Regions from separate parts of the Oceanobacillus sp. E9 genome, predicted to be linked through region 3. Evidence: riboswitches for the same ligand, from Rfam matches in the RefSeq annotation. Region 3 holds a riboswitch; each other region holds the start of a gene.

Evidence for each region. A riboswitch is a leader RNA that binds a small molecule or an ion and turns the genes downstream of it on or off. The one in region 3 is predicted to bind preQ1.
Region 1: linked by a shared signal. The riboswitch ahead of AQ616_RS07600 (6-pyruvoyl trahydropterin synthase family protein) and the one ahead of AQ616_RS14725 (QueT transporter family protein) in region 3 are both predicted to bind preQ1.
Region 2: linked by a shared signal. The riboswitch ahead of queF (preQ(1) synthase) and the one ahead of AQ616_RS14725 (QueT transporter family protein) in region 3 are both predicted to bind preQ1.

The regions. Positions count from the first base shown of each region.
Region 1 covers NZ_LSNA01000006.1:128,480-132,015, forward strand. Annotated here, with positions in the region: gene hxlA (3-hexulose-6-phosphate synthase) at 1-483, opposite strand, end outside; gene hxlR (transcriptional activator HxlR) at 654-1,028, opposite strand; PreQ1 riboswitch class I at 1,256-1,303, shown strand; gene AQ616_RS07600 (6-pyruvoyl trahydropterin synthase family protein) at 1,497-1,934, shown strand; gene queE (7-carboxy-7-deazaguanine synthase QueE) at 1,931-2,653, shown strand; gene solA (N-methyl-L-tryptophan oxidase) at 2,707-3,536, opposite strand, start outside.
Region 2 covers NZ_LSNA01000005.1:101,578-105,113, reverse strand. Annotated here, with positions in the region: gene chvE (multiple monosaccharide ABC transporter substrate-binding protein) at 1-662, opposite strand, end outside; gene AQ616_RS04215 (queuosine precursor transporter) at 967-1,602, opposite strand; gene queF (preQ(1) synthase) at 1,652-2,149, opposite strand; PreQ1 riboswitch class I at 2,216-2,262, opposite strand; gene AQ616_RS04205 (SDR family NAD(P)-dependent oxidoreductase) at 2,337-3,104, opposite strand; gene AQ616_RS04200 (IclR family transcriptional regulator) at 3,291-3,536, shown strand, end outside.
Region 3 covers NZ_LSNA01000008.1:212,246-215,781, forward strand. Annotated here, with positions in the region: gene AQ616_RS14710 (VOC family protein) at 1-341, opposite strand, end outside; gene AQ616_RS14715 (VOC family protein) at 564-1,001, opposite strand; gene AQ616_RS14720 (hypothetical protein) at 1,386-1,580, shown strand; PreQ1 riboswitch class I at 1,907-1,951, shown strand; gene AQ616_RS14725 (QueT transporter family protein) at 1,960-2,442, shown strand; gene AQ616_RS14730 (DUF3891 family protein) at 2,514-3,305, shown strand; gene metA (homoserine O-acetyltransferase MetA) at 3,326-3,536, opposite strand, start outside.

The DNA.
Region 1 (3,536 bases), on a different contig from region 3:
TTGGGCTTGTTTAACAACACTTTTAATGGTTGCAAGATCTTCAAAAGAGTTCTTACCTACAGCTTGTAAATCATAGCCAGTGTGTACACAGATGTAATCTACACCTAGTTCATCTAATTCTTTTGCACGTGTTTCAATATCTTTTACGGCAATCATATCGACAAGGATCTTTTTGTTATGTTTTTTTGCTTCTTCCACGGCTCCTTTGATCGATTGATCTTCGGCTGTACCAAGAATTGTAATAATATCAGCTCCTGCTTGAGAAGCTTGACTTACTTCATATCCAGCTGCATCCATAATTTTGAGATCAGCTAATACCGTTAAGTTCGGGAAAGCAGCCTTCATTTCTTTAACTGCTTTAAGTCCTTCATTAATAACGACGGGTGTGCCAATTTCTACGATGTCAATATATGATTCAACTTCCTTTACTAATTCGATTGCTTCTGGAATGTTGACAAGATCTAATGCTAGTTGTAATTTCATATTGAACTCTTCCTTTCTTTGGTTAACTTTAAAGTATGATGTCCATTATAAGTTCTAACTATCATGAACGGAAGTACGCACTTTTAACTCATATAGTGACAAAAAGTATACTGTAAAAATCAGGATTATTTGTTGCAAATAAAAAACCATATACATTTGTACATGGTTGATTATGTGTTATTCGTTGAATTTTCTTTAGAACGATCTAGATGGTCTTCTAAAAAATCTTTGTAATCTTTACCCCAATCATACATTGCTTCTAATATCGGCATTAATGTTTCTCCTCGTTCCGTCAGCGAATATTCTACTTTCGGAGGTACGACGGGATAAACTTCACGATGAACAATAAAGTCAGATTCTAATTCTCGAAGCTGATTTACGAGCATACGCTGGGTAATATTAGGCATGAGTGATTTCAACTCGTTAAATCGCTTCGTACCTTCTTTTCCTAAATACCAAAGAATTAGCATTTTCCACTTACCGCCAATTACTGCTAATGTTAATTCTTTTTCACAGTTGAAATCTCTATTGCAAACATGTCCCATGCTTTTTCTCCTTTCAAAATAACGATAGCTATCTGAACGATTGTAAAAAATTATATCGTTTATATTTGTGTGCATCAAATAAGAGGAATTATTTAAATGTTCATAAAATAAAATATTCAAAGTATAGAACATTGGTAAAACTATTAAAATCAAAGTAAACTTACCTATATTTTCAAGCGGAAATATGTTAATCTAACGTTGTGAATTAAATAGAACACTGCAGTATTGTAGGAGAGGTTCGCGATTTAAATCCCTCTATAAAAAACTAAGGAGATAAACAACACGCTTCTTTGTGTTGTTTTTTTTGATTGTATGGACTGTGAAAGTAAAACGGTCACTCATCAGCAAACATTATTTTCTTCTTCTTTTTTATATGGGATGGATTCATATTTGAGGAAAAGAGAGGGGAAATAATATGTTTAAAAAGCCGAAAGTTTCTATTGTTCAACAAATAAGGGGGAGATTGAAATGATGCAACAAATATATCCTGTTATCCCCCATTCGTATGCTTATGAACTTAATAAGGATTTTCATTTTTCAGCAGCTCATTATATTCCACAAGATCAAGCAGGTAAGTGTCAACAAATGCATGGACACACGTATTTTACAAATATAACAGTTGTTGGAGATGAACTCGATGAAACTGGATTTTTAGTAAATTTTAAACAGATTAAGGATTTGATTCATAAACGCTTTGATCATGGAGTAATCAATCATGATTCTGCTTTTTCAGATGAACAAGCAATTGACTTTCCAACCACAGAAGTAGTCTCTCGTAAAATTTATGAAATCATTCAGGATTATTTAGATGGTTTGCAAAATAAACCGAAATGTATACAGGTTTATTTACGAGAAACTCCTACTAGTTACTGTATCTATCGTCCGAGAGGGGAGAAATCAACATGAAGATTCCTGTTTTAGAAATATTCGGTCCTACTATTCAAGGGGAAGGTATGGTCATTGGCAGAAAAACGATGTTTGTGCGTACTGCAGGCTGTGATTATTCCTGTTCTTGGTGTGATTCTAAATTTACATGGGATGGATCGGAAAAAGACTCGATTCAAATGTTGGAACCAGCAGAAATTTTTGATTCTTTAAAAGAAGTAGGAGGCAACAAATTTGGCCACGTAACGATTTCAGGTGGAAACCCTGGATTATTGAAGCAAATAGATAGTTTGGTCGATTTATTGCATCAACACCAAATAGAAGTCGCTCTGGAAACACAGGGAAGTAGATGGCAAAATTGGTTTACAAAAATAGATGATCTAACATTATCTCCTAAGCCACCAAGTTCAGGAATGAAAACTAATTTTACTACGCTTGATTACATTATTGAGAGATTACATAAGGAACAAGATGGACATTTTAGTTTGAAAGTCGTTATTTTTGATGAAGAGGATTTGGCCTACGCAGAACAAATACATGAAAGATATCCATCTGTTACATTATTTCTACAGGTAGGAAATGATAATCTAGAAGCGAATGAGAATGAAAGCTTATTATCTGATCTATTGGAGAAATATGAGAAATTGATCGATCGTGTGATGGAAAATAAGTTACTTAAGGATGTTCGAGTATTACCACAATTACACACTTATTTGTGGGGGAACAAGCGGGGGGTTTAATCCTATATTAAAAAACAAGGAACCGATGTTGCCAGCGTTCCTTGTTTTTAAATTCATGCGAATCTATTTAAAGAAAAATGGGATATATCCAAACTAGTTTTTCCTCGAATGGCTAATTGACTCAATAATTCTCCTACGCCGCTGCTAAATTTGAATCCGTGACCAGAGAACCCACAAGCGACTAGTACATGTTGATAGTTTGGAAGTCGATCTATGATGAAATTGCCATCTGGTGTATTCGTATAAGTGCATACTTTTCCTTGTCTATGCTGTAATTCAGGAGACATATATCGATGAACAAATTGGCTGACATCTTGTTCGTCTTCGGAATATGTACCAAATTTTTTCAAAGGTTCATCTGCCTTCACAGGTTGGCCACCATCATGTCTGCCAACTTTTATACCAGCTTTATCAATACTCGGGAAGCCGTAATATGTTTCGTTTCCATTATCAAAGGACCAAGCAGGAAAGATATCAGAATGATAAATAGATTCGGCTGCTGAGAACCACGAGAACGTTTTACGTATTGGAAATAACGGAAGCTGATAGCCAAGTAAGGATAGGATTTGATTCGTTCCTTTCCCAGCAGTTATGATAAGCTGTTTTGCTTTAATCGTATTACTAGATGAATGAATTGTGATGCGTTGATTCGTTACATCCAAACGGTGAATACATGTATTTGTATAAATTGTAGCGCCAAGTGCTGTAGCAAGGTCTCGATAAGTCTGAAGGGCATTTTCACTCATTAACACTCCAGAATTAATTTCATAAACCCCCATTAAATGATTTGGTAAGTGATATCCTGGCCATCTATTATTTATTTGCTCTGCTGATAGAATCTCAGTTTGTAAATTATATTGACGAGCAGATTGTATCACATTAT
Region 2 (3,536 bases), on a different contig from region 3:
TTATCCATTCGTTCTTGCGCCTTTGATCCATCCCATCTTAGAGTAGCACCTTGTTCAAAATCTGTCTGACCACTTTGAACTACTAATTGACCATTGTCTATATACGGTTGCAATATCGACAATGCACCATCCCAAAAAAAGTATGCATTATTGTCATCAGGTGAACCTGCAAATAATTCAATGTTAAACTGCCCTTTCCCATCTGCTAAACCGAGAGATTCTTCTATATATTGAGCTTGTAATACTCCTACTTGAAAGTTATCAAATGTTGCATAGTAACTAACATGATCACTATTCATAATTAATCGATCATAAGCAATAACAGGGATATCCATGTTTTCTGCCTGTGTTAATACATCAGTGATAGCTTCTCCATCAATGGAAGCGATTACTAAAATATCTACACCTTTTGTAATCATATTTTCAATCTGAGATACTTGATTCTCTACTACGTCTTCGGCATATTGAAGATCAACTTCATAACCTAACTCTTCAAATTCTGCTTTCATATTGTCCCCATCGTACACCCATCTCTCCGAAGACTTAGTTGGCATTGCGATTCCAACCGTTTTTGAATCACTTGCACCACTCGAATCTTCGCTACACCCGACCAATAAGACACTAACTAAAAAAGCACACATCAAAAATATAAACCTTTTCATTTTGATCCCCTTTCTTTTTTCTATCGCAAACAAATAAGTAAACACAGACATACCACACTCATGTAAAAAGCATATTCAATCTATTTTGTGCGATAGTAATAATAACGTTCGTATAAGAAATAATTATTTATCTCTTGTACGTACATTTATTATAGGATATTCAAAATATCTTAAGTAAATTCACAAAATTAGTAAAAAAGAGCCAATTCATAAGAATTGGCTCTTTTTTACTCTTCTCTGTTTTATATGAATATCAATTAAGGTATATGAAAATACAAGCTATGAATACATGACTTGAAGTAAATTAAGAAGGCTTTATCACATGGTCTGGACTGTTGCCCTCGTATTTTCTAGTCCATTTAACCAAAATATAAGCAAATGGAGTATCCAATAATGCGACTAGACATTTCCAAATATATTGCGAAACGATCATACCTAGCAGTACGTTTGTGGGTACTATCCCCAAAAATGCAATCGTAATAAATAATACAGTGTCTATGAATTGACTTGACATTGTTGCTAAATTATTTCGTAACCATAATTTTTTCTTACCATGCTTATGTTTAAACCAATGAAATATAGACACACTTAAATTTTGACTTATTACATAAGAAGTTAAGCTAGCAAATATAAGTCGAAAGCTTCCACCTAAGATTTGTTCAAATTCGGCTTGTGCATGAAAATCTGGAGCCGGTGGTAATTGTATAGAAATGTAGATAAATACCATAGCAATTATTTGTGTCAGAAACCCAGCTAGCACCGTTTTTCTTGCTGCAGCCTTACCATAAACCTCACCAATAACATCTGTCATTAAGTATGTAATAACATAAACGATAGCAGCACTTGGAAGTATAAAACTTCCCATTTCAAATAACTTTACTGAAAGAATATTTGATAGCAATAACAAACCTACAAAGATTGCACTAAAATAAATATACATCCTGTCCTCTTCCCCTTTATATTAGGTTAGAGGATCTTACTTTTCCCCTCTATCGATTATCTATATTTTCTGGATACATATCATGTTGGATAAGTCGTTGGTCCGCCATTTTCTCAAATTTTGTTCCTGGTCTACCATAATTACAATATGGATCAATAGAAATACCACCACGTGGAGTAAATTTCCCTCGAACCTCTATGTATCTTGGATTCATTAGATCAATCAAATCATTCATAATAATATTTATACAGTCCTCATGGAAATCCCCGTGATTCCTAAAACTAAACAAATACAATTTCAATGATTTACTCTCTACCATTTTAATATCTGGAATATAACTAATATAAATCGTTCCAAAATCAGGCTGATTTGTTTTTGGACATAACGTAGTGAATTCTGGACAATTAAATTTAACAAAGTAGTCACGTAGTGGATGTTTGTTCTCAAAAACCTCTAACACTTCCGGTGTATAATTAAAATTATATGTAGTTCCTTGACTTCCTAATAACTGAACATCCTGAAGTTCATTTTCATCTCTACCTGCCATAATTATTACCTCCTTTTCCATAAAAAAAGCCATGCCCCTAAGGAACATGACTTGAATAATCATTGTTTGTCCTTAGTTTTTTATAGAGGGTTGAAGCTAAGAACCTCTACCAAAATTATGTTTGGTGTACAAACAATGATTATAAGTATTATTAGTGTTTATGTCAATCTTAATATTTTCATCTTACTTATACGGATGTCGCCCCTTGACCACCATCGATTCGATAATAGGAACCACTAATAAATGAAGCTTTATCTGAAGATAAGAATAACATAAGGTTCGCTATCTCCTCAGCTGTCGCATAACGATTCATCGGTACAGATGCTTCGAATTGAGCTCTAGCTTCTTCTGCCTTATCACCCATTGCATTCTTCTCAATACTTCGCATCATTTCTGTGTTAACTCCTGAAGGTGCAACCGCATTGACGCGTACACCATACTCCGCCATTTCTAGTGCCGCTGTTTTATTTAATCCAATTACAGCATGTTTAGAAGCAACATATGCACTCATACCAGGAGCTCCTAATAATCCACCATTAGACGCAGTGTTAATAACTACACCAGATTTTTGTTCTTTCATTACTTGTAGTACATACTTCATTCCAAAAAATACACCCATAACATTAACGTCAAATACATTACTAAAATTCTCTTTTGTTTGTTCTGTGATGTTATTAAATTGACCATTGATTCCTGCATTATTAATAAATATGTCTATCATTCCATATTTTTCTTTTGTTCTACCCACATAATTTTGTACATCTTCTTCTTTTCCAACATTTGCTGTAATCAATAGAATTTCTTGAGTATCAATTTCATTAGCAGCCTTCTCTAATGCTTCATTTTTAAGATCTACTAGTGCCAATTTTGCTCCTTCACGAGCATATGCTTTTGCCGCCTCTAAACCTATCCCTCCGGCACCTCCGGTAATTAATACAACTTTATCTTTGAACATATCTTTAACTCCTTTAACAAACTAGATTTTATTATAGTTTTAACTAATTCGAATACAATATGCTTATTAAGTATCCAATTAATATTAATTAAAAATATTCTTTACTAGTTAAATAAAGTATGGTATATTCAACAAAATTACATATGTGATGAAGATTCATATATATGAATTAAAGGAGGTGATAGTATGTCTGTAAAATCTGCCAAACGCGCATTAGACATTCTAGACTTATTAGCAAGATATACAGATGGGTTATCAATTAAAAATATTGGCGACAAGTTAGAATTGCCACAAAGTAGTACGTTTAACCTTTTAAAAACATTACATAACGAAGGATACGTTCGACAAGATGGTATGAAACTATATTATTTAGGTGAAAAGTTAATACCATTAGGAACAAGTGCTTTAGAATCATTAAATATACATACGGTA
Region 3 (3,536 bases):
CTTACAATATGATCAGAAGCTCCAATTTTCACCTGATTTGAAATATCCAATTGCATAAAATGACGTAAAAAAGCTCCTAGGTCTTCCTTGGTTGGAAGTAATATAGCCACATGATATAAGCCTGTGGTTCTTCGTTGTTTTGAGATTACGTTCGTTGGTTGCTCCAAGGTTAGAATTACATCTTGACCATTGGCGCTGAGTTTTACTTGATTATTCTCTTTTCTTAATACATGTAACCCAAGTACCTCTTCATAAAATAAAATCGATCTTTCTAAATCACTTACTTGAAGTGTAACGTCTTGAATATACATTGTTGGTGTTTCAAAAAATTTATTTTCCATATTTATTCCCTCTTTTATTATGTTTAAATAGTAACTTACTTTATGTAATTAATTATATCTTTATAATTGAACCTGGTCAATATTGTCCAGCTTACCATCTATTGTTACCTGTGGGATAAATAATTTGCAGTAAAATAAAAACAGACCTTCATTTAAAAAGTCTGTTTTCTATTCAATATCATTCATGTTTAAAAGTTAAAGTAAAACCTTAAACAAACTCTTTTACATACTATCTCTTTTTTCTTCCCAAAGTTTTAAACGTTCTTCATGTGATACTTCTTTGTATACTTGATGTAACATCCATAAATATCCAAAAGGGTCAATAAACATAGCATTCGAAACGCCGTAGTCAGGAAGGTCTGTCACGGCTTGTACTTCAACACATCCCAGTTCCATCGCCTTAGTGTATGTGTCATTAATGTCAGGAACTAATACATTAAACCATATCGTTTTAGGATCATCTTGGCTTGGAGCTATTAATTCAAATTTTGGATTTTCATCCAGCATATGAAAACGTACTCCATAGAGACTGAAAATAACCTCGTTCTCACCCTTCGAGAATTTTGAAACCTCGACTCGCTCAATATCAAATATCTTCTCGTAATACTCCAATGCTTTTAAGCTATCTGATACTACTAAATCAATTTCTACTCCAGTCATTTTTATCACTCCTTTTATTTTTTTATCGTAGAGAGGGGTAAGAAAGCACACTTTCTTTAAAAAAAGTTACAAGTTACTATTGCCTAACCTATCTCAACCAAAAGTACAGAATCGTGAAAAAATCGTAGAAGCTAGTTTTCCTACTTCTACTTTATTAAATATCAAATTAATTTTACTATACTTAACAATCCGTTAGAAATATTATTTACTAAATTATAATGATTATATGCATTTTGACCGATTATAAGTAATTAAATGAAATTTTGTCAAATATAGTTCATTACAACTATTGTATTAATGGTTGTCTAAGATGTAAATTTATATTAGAATTTTATGAATAACTGAAAAAGTTACTATTTGAAGTTTGCTTTAAGGAGTTTTGATATGGATAATTCAAAAAATGCTAATAACCTCATGACTATTGTGATGCCTTTATGTATGGTATTAGGTTGTATTATCGGTATCATTTTAGGCATTGTCTTTCAATTAAACTTACTCTTGTCAATAACTATAGGAATTATACTAGGTTTTGCCAGCGGAATCATTGCCTACGTTATTTATAGTATAAAAGAAAAATAAGAAGAAGTTAAAAAAGCGTGTTCCTAAACACGCTTCTTTTTAATGGAGATTTAGTAGAGTTTTCATCGTTAATTACGAGAAAAATGTAGATTATACATGTACGAAAAAAAACATAATTAGTAGGGAAAACATTATGTTAGCAAAAATATTACTATAACTTATCAACCCTCCTCATATAGATATTTGTCCAACTATTATAAATTTAGTAAGGGACAAAAAGTAATAAACAATGCAATTAGTTTTTTGAGAATCTATGAATGCTTTTTACACAAATTTTACACAATACTATTTACAAATCTAGATAAACACTGTTATCATAATTTAGGTTTAACGTGGTTCGTAACCATCCCACGCAAAAAAACTAGGAGGACAATTAAATATGAACGTAAAAACGTTAGTAATTAATGGCTTAATAGCGGCTTTATATGTCGTTGTCTCTATAGCTATTGCACCATTCGGTTTTACAAATATACAATTTCGCATTTCAGAAATGTTTAATCATTTAGTCGTATTTGATAAGCGTTATTTCTTTGGAATTGTAATTGGAGTGTTTATCGTTAATCTTAATTCACCACTTGGTTGGTATGACCTCGTATTCGGGGTTGCTCACTCTGTTATTTCACTAGGAATTATTATTATCTTATCTAAATATATTAAGGACAAATTAACGCTCTTATTTCTAAATACGATTGTATTTACGTTTAATATGTTTATCATTGCGTTTGCATTGAACCTTGCACTAGAACTTCCTTTTTGGTTTACTTGGTTAACAACTGCAATTGGAGAATTTGGTGTACTATTAATCGGTATTCCATTATTCTATGCTTTGCACAAGCGACTACGTTTTGATAAGCTCATATAAAGTAAAAAGAACCTTAGACAAGTCTAAGGTTCTTTTTTGAAAGTCTACCATTTAAGAGAGGATGGGACAAAATGATTGTTAGAGAAAGAGAAGATGAATTGATATTAATAACACAAGATGATCATGCTCAAATATCAGGAGATATACTCGATAATTGGAATTTGGATCACTTTCAAGGTAAAGAATGGAGAAATTCTGTTCTTTATGCTGCTTACCAACATGATTTGGGGTGGAAAGAATTTGATCGCCAACCATTTTGGAATGATGTCACCAATCAACCTTATACATTTGCCGATTTCCCTAATGTACCTAAAACCGTATTATATAAGTATGGAATTAATGAAGTAGAAAAAGTGGATTTATACGCTGCATTACTGTGTAGTGAACATTACAAAAGATTTTTAGCTAATAATACTTCTCTTGAAGCACAAGCTTTTGTTGAACATGAAGAAACAAGACAAGAACGTATCATAGGGACACTTCCGAATTTCAACAAACGTTTGTTTGAATTTCATTACGGACTGCTCCAAATTTCAGATAATCTTTCATTATTTGCTTGTATGAACGAGCCTGGTGCTACCGGAGAAAAACAACATCCATTTTTCAAAAAAGGAATTCCAACGAATCATACTTTACACCATGTACTCAATGAACAGCTGCAAATAAACTGGCAAAATGAAGACACCATTGTTATGGATAACTTTCCATTTGATAAACCTTTTCCTATTTCTATTCAATATAAACAATTATCCAGACAAAAAATTCAACAACATGGTCTTATAGAAGCCTATGAACAAGCAACTCTAGAACAGCATCCCGTACTTATTTCTTCTCCAAGTCATATTAAAAAGGCTTCCGAGTAATTCGAAAGCCTTTTTCTGTGCTATCCCCCCCACTGATATGGAGTTTCTTGATAAACATAATAATTTAACCAATTGGAAAATAGTAGACTACAATGACTTTTCCAACGATATTTCGGATCCTTTTTCGGATTGTCGTCGGGAAAATAATTTTCTGGAATGGCCGTATCAATACCTCTTTGATGGTCACGAAGATATTCTTCTGCTAAAGTCTCTGCACTATATTCTAGATGC